2 regions of the Achromobacter sp. NCFB-sbj8-Ac1-l genome follow, and region 1 is predicted to be linked to the other one. Evidence: riboswitches for the same ligand, from Rfam matches in the RefSeq annotation. Region 1 holds a riboswitch; the other holds the start of a gene.
The links. A riboswitch is a leader RNA that binds a small molecule or an ion and turns the genes downstream of it on or off. The one in region 1 is predicted to bind glycine.

Region 2: it holds a riboswitch for glycine, as region 1 does, so the genes downstream of both, ACUDP5_RS19605 (D-amino acid dehydrogenase) here and gcvT (glycine cleavage system aminomethyltransferase GcvT) in region 1, are expected to answer to the same signal.

The regions. Positions count from the first base shown of each region.
Region 1 is NZ_CP199812.1:5,600,182-5,604,289, reverse strand. It holds gene ACUDP5_RS25715 (superoxide dismutase) at 1-520, shown strand, start outside; gene ACUDP5_RS25710 (ZIP family metal transporter) at 546-1,439, shown strand; glycine riboswitch at 1,527-1,621, shown strand; glycine riboswitch at 1,655-1,777, shown strand; gene gcvT (glycine cleavage system aminomethyltransferase GcvT) at 1,864-2,964, shown strand; gene gcvH (glycine cleavage system protein GcvH) at 3,061-3,438, shown strand; gene gcvP (aminomethyl-transferring glycine dehydrogenase) at 3,536-4,108, shown strand, end outside.
Region 2 is NZ_CP199812.1:4,265,151-4,269,258, forward strand. It holds gene ampC (class C beta-lactamase) at 246-1,469, opposite strand; glycine riboswitch at 1,603-1,693, shown strand; glycine riboswitch at 1,695-1,785, shown strand; gene ACUDP5_RS19605 (D-amino acid dehydrogenase) at 1,830-3,059, shown strand; gene ACUDP5_RS19610 (sulfite exporter TauE/SafE family protein) at 3,063-3,806, opposite strand; gene ACUDP5_RS19615 (SUKH-4 family immunity protein) at 3,981-4,108, opposite strand, start outside.

The sequences.
Region 1 (4,108 bases):
CCAGACCTACGTCACCAGCCTGAACGCGGCCCTGGACGGCGCCGGTATCGCCACCGACGAGCCGGTCGAAGCCCTGGTGGCCCGCCTGGACCAACTGCCCGAGGCCATCCGCGGCGCGGTGCGCAACCACGGCGGCGGCCATGCCAACCACAGCCTGTTCTGGTCCGTCATGTCGCCGCAGGGCGGTGGTGAGCCCGATGGCGCGCTGGCCCGCGCGATCGATGCGGAACTGGGTGGCCTGGCCGCGTTCCGCGAGGCCTTCACCAAGGCAGCGCTGACCCGCTTCGGCAGCGGCTGGGCCTGGCTGTCGGTCACGCCGGCCGGCAAGCTGGTGGTGGAAAGCAGCGCCAACCAGGACAGCCCGCTGATGCAGGGCAACACCCCCATCCTGGGCCTGGACGTGTGGGAGCACGCCTACTACCTGAAGTACCAGAACCGCCGGCCGGAATACATCGGCGCCTTCTACAATGTCGTCAATTGGCCCGAGGTGGCGCGCCGCTACGCCGCTGCCATCGGCTGATCCGGCATTGCGCGAGGGCAGGTTCATGAACACATTCAGCCGTCATCGCATCCGGCCCGCAGCCACCAGCGTCAGTGTCTGGACGTTGGCGGTGCTGGTCGCCTGCCTGGGCCTGCATCAGCTGTGGGTCTATCTCGCTGTGCACGCACCCCATGTGGCGGACGCGCTGCTGGGCGGCATGGTCGCCGCCGGCGCCACCGCGGCGGGCACGCTGCCCATTCTTTTCGCGCGCACCATTCCCCAGAAAATGCAGGACAGCATGTTCGGCTTCGGCGCGGGCGTGATGCTGGCGGCCAGCGCGTTCTCGCTGGTGGCGCCGGGCATCGCGGCAGCCGAATCGCAGGGCGCCGGCCCCTGGGGAGCCGGGCTGACCGTCGGTGCGGCCATCCTGCTGGGCGCGGCCGCGCTGCTGCTGATGGACCGGCTGCTGCCGCATGAACACTTCATCAAGGGCCGCGAAGGCATCGAGGCGCATCGGCTGCGCCGTACCTGGCTGTTCGTCTTCGCCATTACCTTGCACAACCTGCCCGAAGGCCTGGCCATCGGCGTGGGCTACGCGGGCAACGATCCGGTGCGCGGTACCGCGCTGGCCACCGGCATCGCCATCCAGGACATCCCCGAAGGGTTGGTGGTGGCCGTGGCGCTGATCGCCGCCGGCTACAAGCGGTCGTTCGCGGTGGCGCTGGGAATGTTGTCCGGCCTGGTCGAGCCGGTCGGCGCCGTGCTGGGCGCGGCGGTGGTGGGCTGGTCGGCGGCCATGCTGCCCTGGGGCCTGGGATTCGCGGCGGGCGCCATGCTGTTCGTGATCAGCCACGAAATCATCCCCGAATCGCATCGCAAGGGACACGAGGTCTATGCCACCTGCGGGCTGATGCTGGGCTTCGTGCTGATGATGCTGCTGGACACGGCGCTGGGCTAGGCGTTGCGAACAGGTTGCGGGCCGCCGGTGACAGGCCGCGCGGCGCTGGGCGAAGCCGGCGTTTCGCGGTATGCTTTCGGCGCTGTCACGCATGTTGCGGGAGAGAGCGGCTGTTACCGCAGCCGCCGCCGAAGGCGCAATTCGCCCGGAATCGCTCAGGTATCCCATACCGCACATGTTTGCCCTGTCCCGGTTTATGCCGTGCGGACGCGGCAAAACAGCACTCTGGAGAGACCTGGCGCCGCTGCCCAATCAGGGACATAGCGCGCAGCCCAGGCGCCGAAGGTGCAAACCCGCCACGCGGGGCAACTCTCAGGCAAAAGGACAGAGGGGCGGAAGATTCAGCCGTTGTGCGGGGGCGCATTGCCCATCTGCCAGCGGCATTCCGTAACCCTGGCACCGCTGCCGCTCCGGAGTCCCCTGCATGTCCGCAACCCTCAAACGCACCCCGCTGGCCGACGAACACATCGCCTCCGGCGCCCGCATGGTCGATTTCGGCGGCTGGGACATGCCCCTGGCCTACGGCTCGCAACTCGAAGAGCACCACGCGGTGCGCCAGGACGCCGGCATGTTCGACGTCTCGCACATGCTCAACGCCGACGTCACCGGCCCGGATGCCTTTGCCTACCTGCAGCGCCTGGTGGCCAACGACGTGGCCAAGCTGACGGTGCCGGGCAAGGCGCTCTACACCTGCATGCTGAACCCGCAAGGCGGCGTCATCGACGACCTGATCGTCTATTTCTTCGCCGCCGACCAATGGCGCGTGGTCGTCAACGCCGGCACCGCCGACAAAGACATGGCCTGGATGCAGCGCGTCAAGCAGGCCGGCAAGTTCGACGTCACCATCACGCCGCGCCGCGACCTGGCCATGGTCGCCGTGCAGGGCCCCAACGCCCGCGCCAAGGTCTGGGCCGCGCGCCCGGCCTGGCAGGCCGCCAGTGAACCGCTGACCCCGTTCGTGGCCGCCCGCATCGGCGACGACACCCTGGTGGCCCGCACCGGCTACACCGGCGAAGACGGCTTTGAAATCGTGCTGCCCGCTGCCGACGTCGTGCAGCTGTGGCGCGACCTGGTCGCCCAGGGCGTGCGCCCGGCAGGCCTGGGCGCGCGCGACACGCTGCGCCTGGAAGCCGGCATGAACCTGTACGGCCAGGACATGGACGAACTGACCCAGCCCGGCGAGGCCGCGCTGACCTGGACGGTGTCCCTGAAAAACCCCGAGCGCCGCTTCATCGGCCGCGACGCGCTGGAACAATTCGCCACGCCCGCCGCCTTCGTCGGCCTGAAGCTGCAGGAACGCGGCGTCATGCGCGCCCACATGGCCGTGCGCACCGCGCAAGGCACCGGCGAACTCACCAGCGGCACCATGTCGCCCACGCTGGGCGTATCGATCGGCTTTGCCCGCCTGCCGCAAGGCGTGGCCGCGGGCGATACGGTCGAGGTCGACATCCGCGGCAAATGGGTGCCCGCCCTGGTCTGCAAACTGCCGTTTGTCCGTAACGGCAAAGCCGTCGAACACTCGTAAACTCGAAGCTTCGCGCCGCAGGCCCCCCGTGGCGGGCGGGCTGCCGGCGCGAGGCGCGCAACACCATTCTTCTACCCGAATCCCTCAGGAGTTCCCATGAGTCTGCCCACCGATCGCAAGTACACCCAGTCCCATGAATGGGTCAAAGCCGAAGGCGACGTGTTTGTCGTCGGCATCACCGATACCGCCCAGGACCAACTGGGCGACCTGGTCTTCGTCGGCGACGTCAAGGTCGGCGCCAAGCTGAACGCAGGCGAAACCGCCGGCGTGGTCGAGTCGGTCAAGGCCGCCTCCGACATCTACGCCCCGGTCGCCGGCGAAATCGTCGCATTCAACGACGAACTCGAAAGCAACCCCAACCTGATCAACGAATCGGCCTTCACGGCCTGGATCTTCAAGATCAAGCCGGTCAACGCCGCCGATGCCGACAAGCTGCTGGACGCTGCCGGCTACGAAGCCGTCGCCAACGGCTAAGCCTGTCCGGGCGGGCGGCGGCGCCAGGCGTCGCGCCCGTCCGCAAGATGCATCACCGTTCGTCCCCCGACGACACCTGCTACCCCGAGATCCCTCCATGTCGCGCGCCCTAGACACCCACACCGACTTCATTCCCCGCCACATCGGCCCCTCCGACGCCGACCAGGCCGCCATGCTTGCCGTGATCGGCAGCGCCAGCCTGGACGCCCTGATCGAAGAAGTCGTGCCGCCCAAGATCCGCAGCCAGGCCCCGCTGGCGCTGCCGCCCTCGCGCAGCGAAGCCGACGTGCTGGCCGAACTGAAGCAGATCGCCGGCCGCAACAAGGTCTTTCGCAACTACATCGGCCAGGGTTACTACGGCACGCAGACCCCCAACGTGGTCCTGCGCAACATTCTCGAGAATCCCGCCTGGTACACGGCCTACACGCCCTACCAGCCCGAGATCTCGCAGGGCCGCCTCGAGGCCCTGCTGAACTACCAGACCATGGTCGCCGACCTGACCGGGCTGGACATCTCCAACGCCTCGCTGCTGGACGAAAGCACCGCCGCCGCCGAAGCCATGACGCTGGCCCGCCGCGGCGCCAAGTCGCAGAGCCCGGTGTTCTTCATCTCGCGCCACGTGCATCCCCAGACTATCGAAGTCGTGCGCACGCGCGCCGAAGGCCTGGAC
Region 2 (4,108 bases), 1.3 Mb from region 1:
CTGACCAAACAATACAACAAATAGATACAATAAAAAACCCCCTCCTGTTCCCTCATTGCCACTTAGGGATTTCTGGTTTTTCTCATTGATCTAGGCGAACTACCTATAAAGGCGGTCGCGCGGGCATTCGGCTAAAAATATCGTGGCGCCAAACACAAACGTAAACTTGTACAGCCGTCAAGCATTGGTACAGTCTTATGAGGCCACAAAACCCGGAGTATCCGGAGAAATGAAATAGCACTTGACTACATATTAATTTTTTCCAAAACACTCAACGCCAACCGCACGCAGGCCTCGTTGGGATAGTTGCGGTTGGCCAGGATCACGATGCCCAGCTTGCGCGACGGCACGAAGGCCACGTAGGCGCCAAAGCCGTTGGTGGCGCCGGTCTTGTTGATCCACACCGCCTCCTGCGGCGCGCTCGGCGGCTGCACGGCCTGCACGGGCAGGGTTTCGAACGCCACCTTGGCCGAGTTGCCGGCCACCAGGTCATCCACCGATACCGGGTAGCGGTACTGCTCCCAGATCAGGTCCTGCGTCATCGCGCCCAGCTGGTAGTAGCCGGTATGCGTGGCCGCGATGGCGCGCTGGATGGCGGCATCCGCGGGCGCCACGCCCAGGTTCACCTCGACGAAGCGGATCATGTCGCGGGCGGTCGATTTCACGCCATAGGCCTCGTCCGCCAGCACGCCCGGATTCACCCGCACCGCCGCGTTCTGCTTGTCGTAGCCCCAGGCGTAGTCCGGCATTTTTTCAGGCGGTACGTTCACATAGGTGCTGCGCAGCCCCAGCTTGGGAAACAGGCCCTGCTCCAGCGCCGCCACGTAGGGCTGGCCCAGGCTGCGCGCCGCCACCACGCCCAGCATGCCGATGCTGGGATTGGCGTAGGTGCGGTGCGTACCGGGCGCGTACTGCGGCGTCCAGGCCTTCAGGTAGGCCATCAACTGGGCCATGTCCTGCACGGCGTCCGGCACCTGCAAGGGAAAGCCCCCGGCCGTGTGCGTGGCCAGGTTGATCAGCGTCGTCTTGGCAAAGTCGGTGCCTTGCAGTTCGGGCACGTACCGGGCGGGGCTGTCGCCCAATGACAGTTTGCCCGAGGCCTCTGCATAGCCCGCCAGCGTCACAGTGAAGGTCTTGCTGATCGAGCCCAGCTCGAACAGCGTGTCGGGCGATACCGGCTTGCGCGGTGCGCGCGAGGCATCGCCGTAGTTGAAAAAGCGCTGCTGGCCGTTGCGGGTGACGGCGATCGCCATGCCGGGGATGTCGTATTGGCGCATGACCTCGAGCACGGCGGCATCGATGACGGGGGCTGCGGCCGTGGGGGCTGCGGGGGCCGTGGGAACATTCGCCGCAGATCCACTCGATGCGGGTTTGGGTGTCGCTGCGGCGTCTGCGGCAGCGGCCGAACCCGCCGCGGCGGCCAGGGCCAGCAGCAACAACGGCGCGCGGAATTTCTCCAGTAAACGCATGCAATTCTTCCTATCGCGTAACACCGGCTAGCGCCGGCCGAATGGCGCCCAGTGTAGGACGAAATTGGCACATCCTAGTACTAACCCTAAGTCTCGTCCGACCGAAATTTTGGCTATCCTGCTCCGGTCGATTCAAAACCCCGCAGAAGAGACTCGCCCCCGTGGCGGGCGCCGACGGAGCAACCGCCCCGGAAACTCTCAGGCAACAGGACTGCGCGGTGTAGACAATCTGGAGAGAGGCGCCAGGCGCGCCCACCGAAGGGGATCCCGCGGCGCTCGCCGCCCGGGTGAAGCTCTCAGGTACCAAGACAGATGGGGTGCTGCTGCCGGTTGGCCGCAGCCACGCTATCTGGAGCCACCATGCCCCGCATCGCCATCATCGGCGCCGGTATCACCGGCGTCACGTCTGCGTACGCCTTGAGCAAACTGGGTTACGACGTCACGGTCTACGACCGCCAGCGTTATCCCGCCATGGAAACGTCCTATGCCAACGGCGGCCAGCTGTCCGCCAGCAACGCCGAAGTCTGGAACAGCGCCGCCACCGTCATGAAGGGCCTGCGCTGGCTGGGGCGGCGCAATGCGCCGCTGCTGCTCAACCCGCGCTTCAGCTGGCACAAGTATTCGTGGCTGGCCCAGTTCATGGGGCAGATCCGCAACTACCGCCAGAACACCATCGCCACCACCCGGCTGGCCATCGAGGCGCGCCAGCACCTGTACGCCATGGCCGAGGAAGAAGGCATCGACTTCGACCTGGATCGGCGCGGCATCCTGCACATCTACCACGACGCCGCCAGCTTCGAGACCGCACGCCGCGCCAACGCGCTGCTGCGCGAAGGCGGACTGGAACGCCACGCGGTCACGCCCGACGAAGCACGCGCCATCGAACCCGCGCTGCAAACGGCCTGCCACGGCGGCTTCTACACGCCGTCCGATGCCACCGGCGACATCCACAAATTCACCAGCGGCCTGGCCCGTGCCTGCGCGCGCCGCGGCGTGCGCTTCGAGCAGGACGCCGACATCCGCGCCATCAGCCGCGACGGCCTGCCCTACGTCTTGGACATTGCCCGCGAAGGCGGCACGCAACAGGAACAGCACGAGGCCAGCGCCATCGTCATCTGCGCCGGCGCCGCCAGCCGCCAGTTCGCGCGCCAGCTGGGCGACTCGCTGAACATCTACCCGGTCAAGGGCTATTCCATCAGCGTGCACCTGGACGAGCCCGACAGCCGCGCTGCCGCCCCCACCGTCAGCCTGCTCGATGAAGCCGCCAAGATCGTCACCAGCCGCCTGGGCGACCGCTTCCGCGTGGCCGGCACGGCGGAATTCAACGGCTTCAACATGGACATCCGCGCCGAGCGCATCCAGCCGCTGGTGGACTGGACCCGCAAGCACTTCCCCGGCGTACGCACGTCACGCGTGGTGCCCTGGTGCGGCCTGCGCCCCATGACCCCCAACATGATGCCGCGCGTCGGCCCGGGCAAGCGGCCCGGCGTGTTCTACAACACCGGACACGGGCATTTGGGGTGGACGCTGTCGGCAGCGACGGCGCAGATGCTGGCGGCAAGTGTGCGGGACGGGGTGGCGCTGGCGTAGCGCCTACCGCGCCAGCAACTGCGGCACCGAAGACGCCAGCAACGTCAGCCCCGAACACGTCAGCAGGCCCAGTACCGTGCGCCGGAACGTCACTTCGGAAATGCCGATGTACAGGCGGGTGCCGAGCAGCGTGGGGATCAGCATGGCCGGCGCCACCACCGCGAACATGGGCGCCATGTCGCGGGTGACGATGCCGGTGGCCAGGTAGGTGGCCATCGTCACCGACAGCATCGCCAGGTTGAAGTTCTGGATCACGGCGCGCTGGGTGTCCTTGTTGAAGCCGCGCAGCGTGCACCACAGCGTGGGCACGCTGCCCGCGAAACCGCCGATGCCGCCCAGCACGCCGCCGACCATGCCCACGGCGCCATCGCCCAGGCGGTTGCCGCCGATGCGCGGCAGCCGCTGCGACATCAGCATGACCGGGCACCACAAGACCAGCAAGGCGCCCAGCACCGCCTTGAACCAGTCCATGTCCAGGTGCGGCAGCACCAGCACGCCCAGCGGAATGCCGGCCAGGCCGCCCGCCAGGAAAGGCCACAGCAGTTGCCAGTCAAAGCCCCGGCGCACCGAGAACACGGCCAGCAGTTGCCCGGTCAAGGCGCCGAAGACGGCCAGCGCGGCGGCCAGGCGCGGGTCCAGCACCCAGGCCCAGAACGACATGGCCACCATGCCGAACGCAAAGCCCGACAGGCCCTGCACGAAGCCCGCCACCGCCGCGCCGATCGCCACCACCCATACCGCGTCCATGCCTGCTGTCTCCTTGATTCCGGGGCCGGTTGCGGCCTCTTGATGTCATGACCGGGGATTCTAGGCAGGTGCGGCGGACCGGGCTATTTGAAGTGCTGATGAGGGAATAGGTTTTCGATGATGGCGCGCCGAAGCCTCGCGCGCGCCGTCGAACCCTGTCCGCAGGCGTTCCGGCTAGCCTTGCAGGACCTCGTAGAAGCTTTCGGCCTCGCCCCGGTCGCCCAGCACGGTGGTCAGTCGGTCGAGCACGGCATCGCGGTAGGCCGGCTTGATTTCCCAGTCGTCGTCGCGCAGGTCTTCAT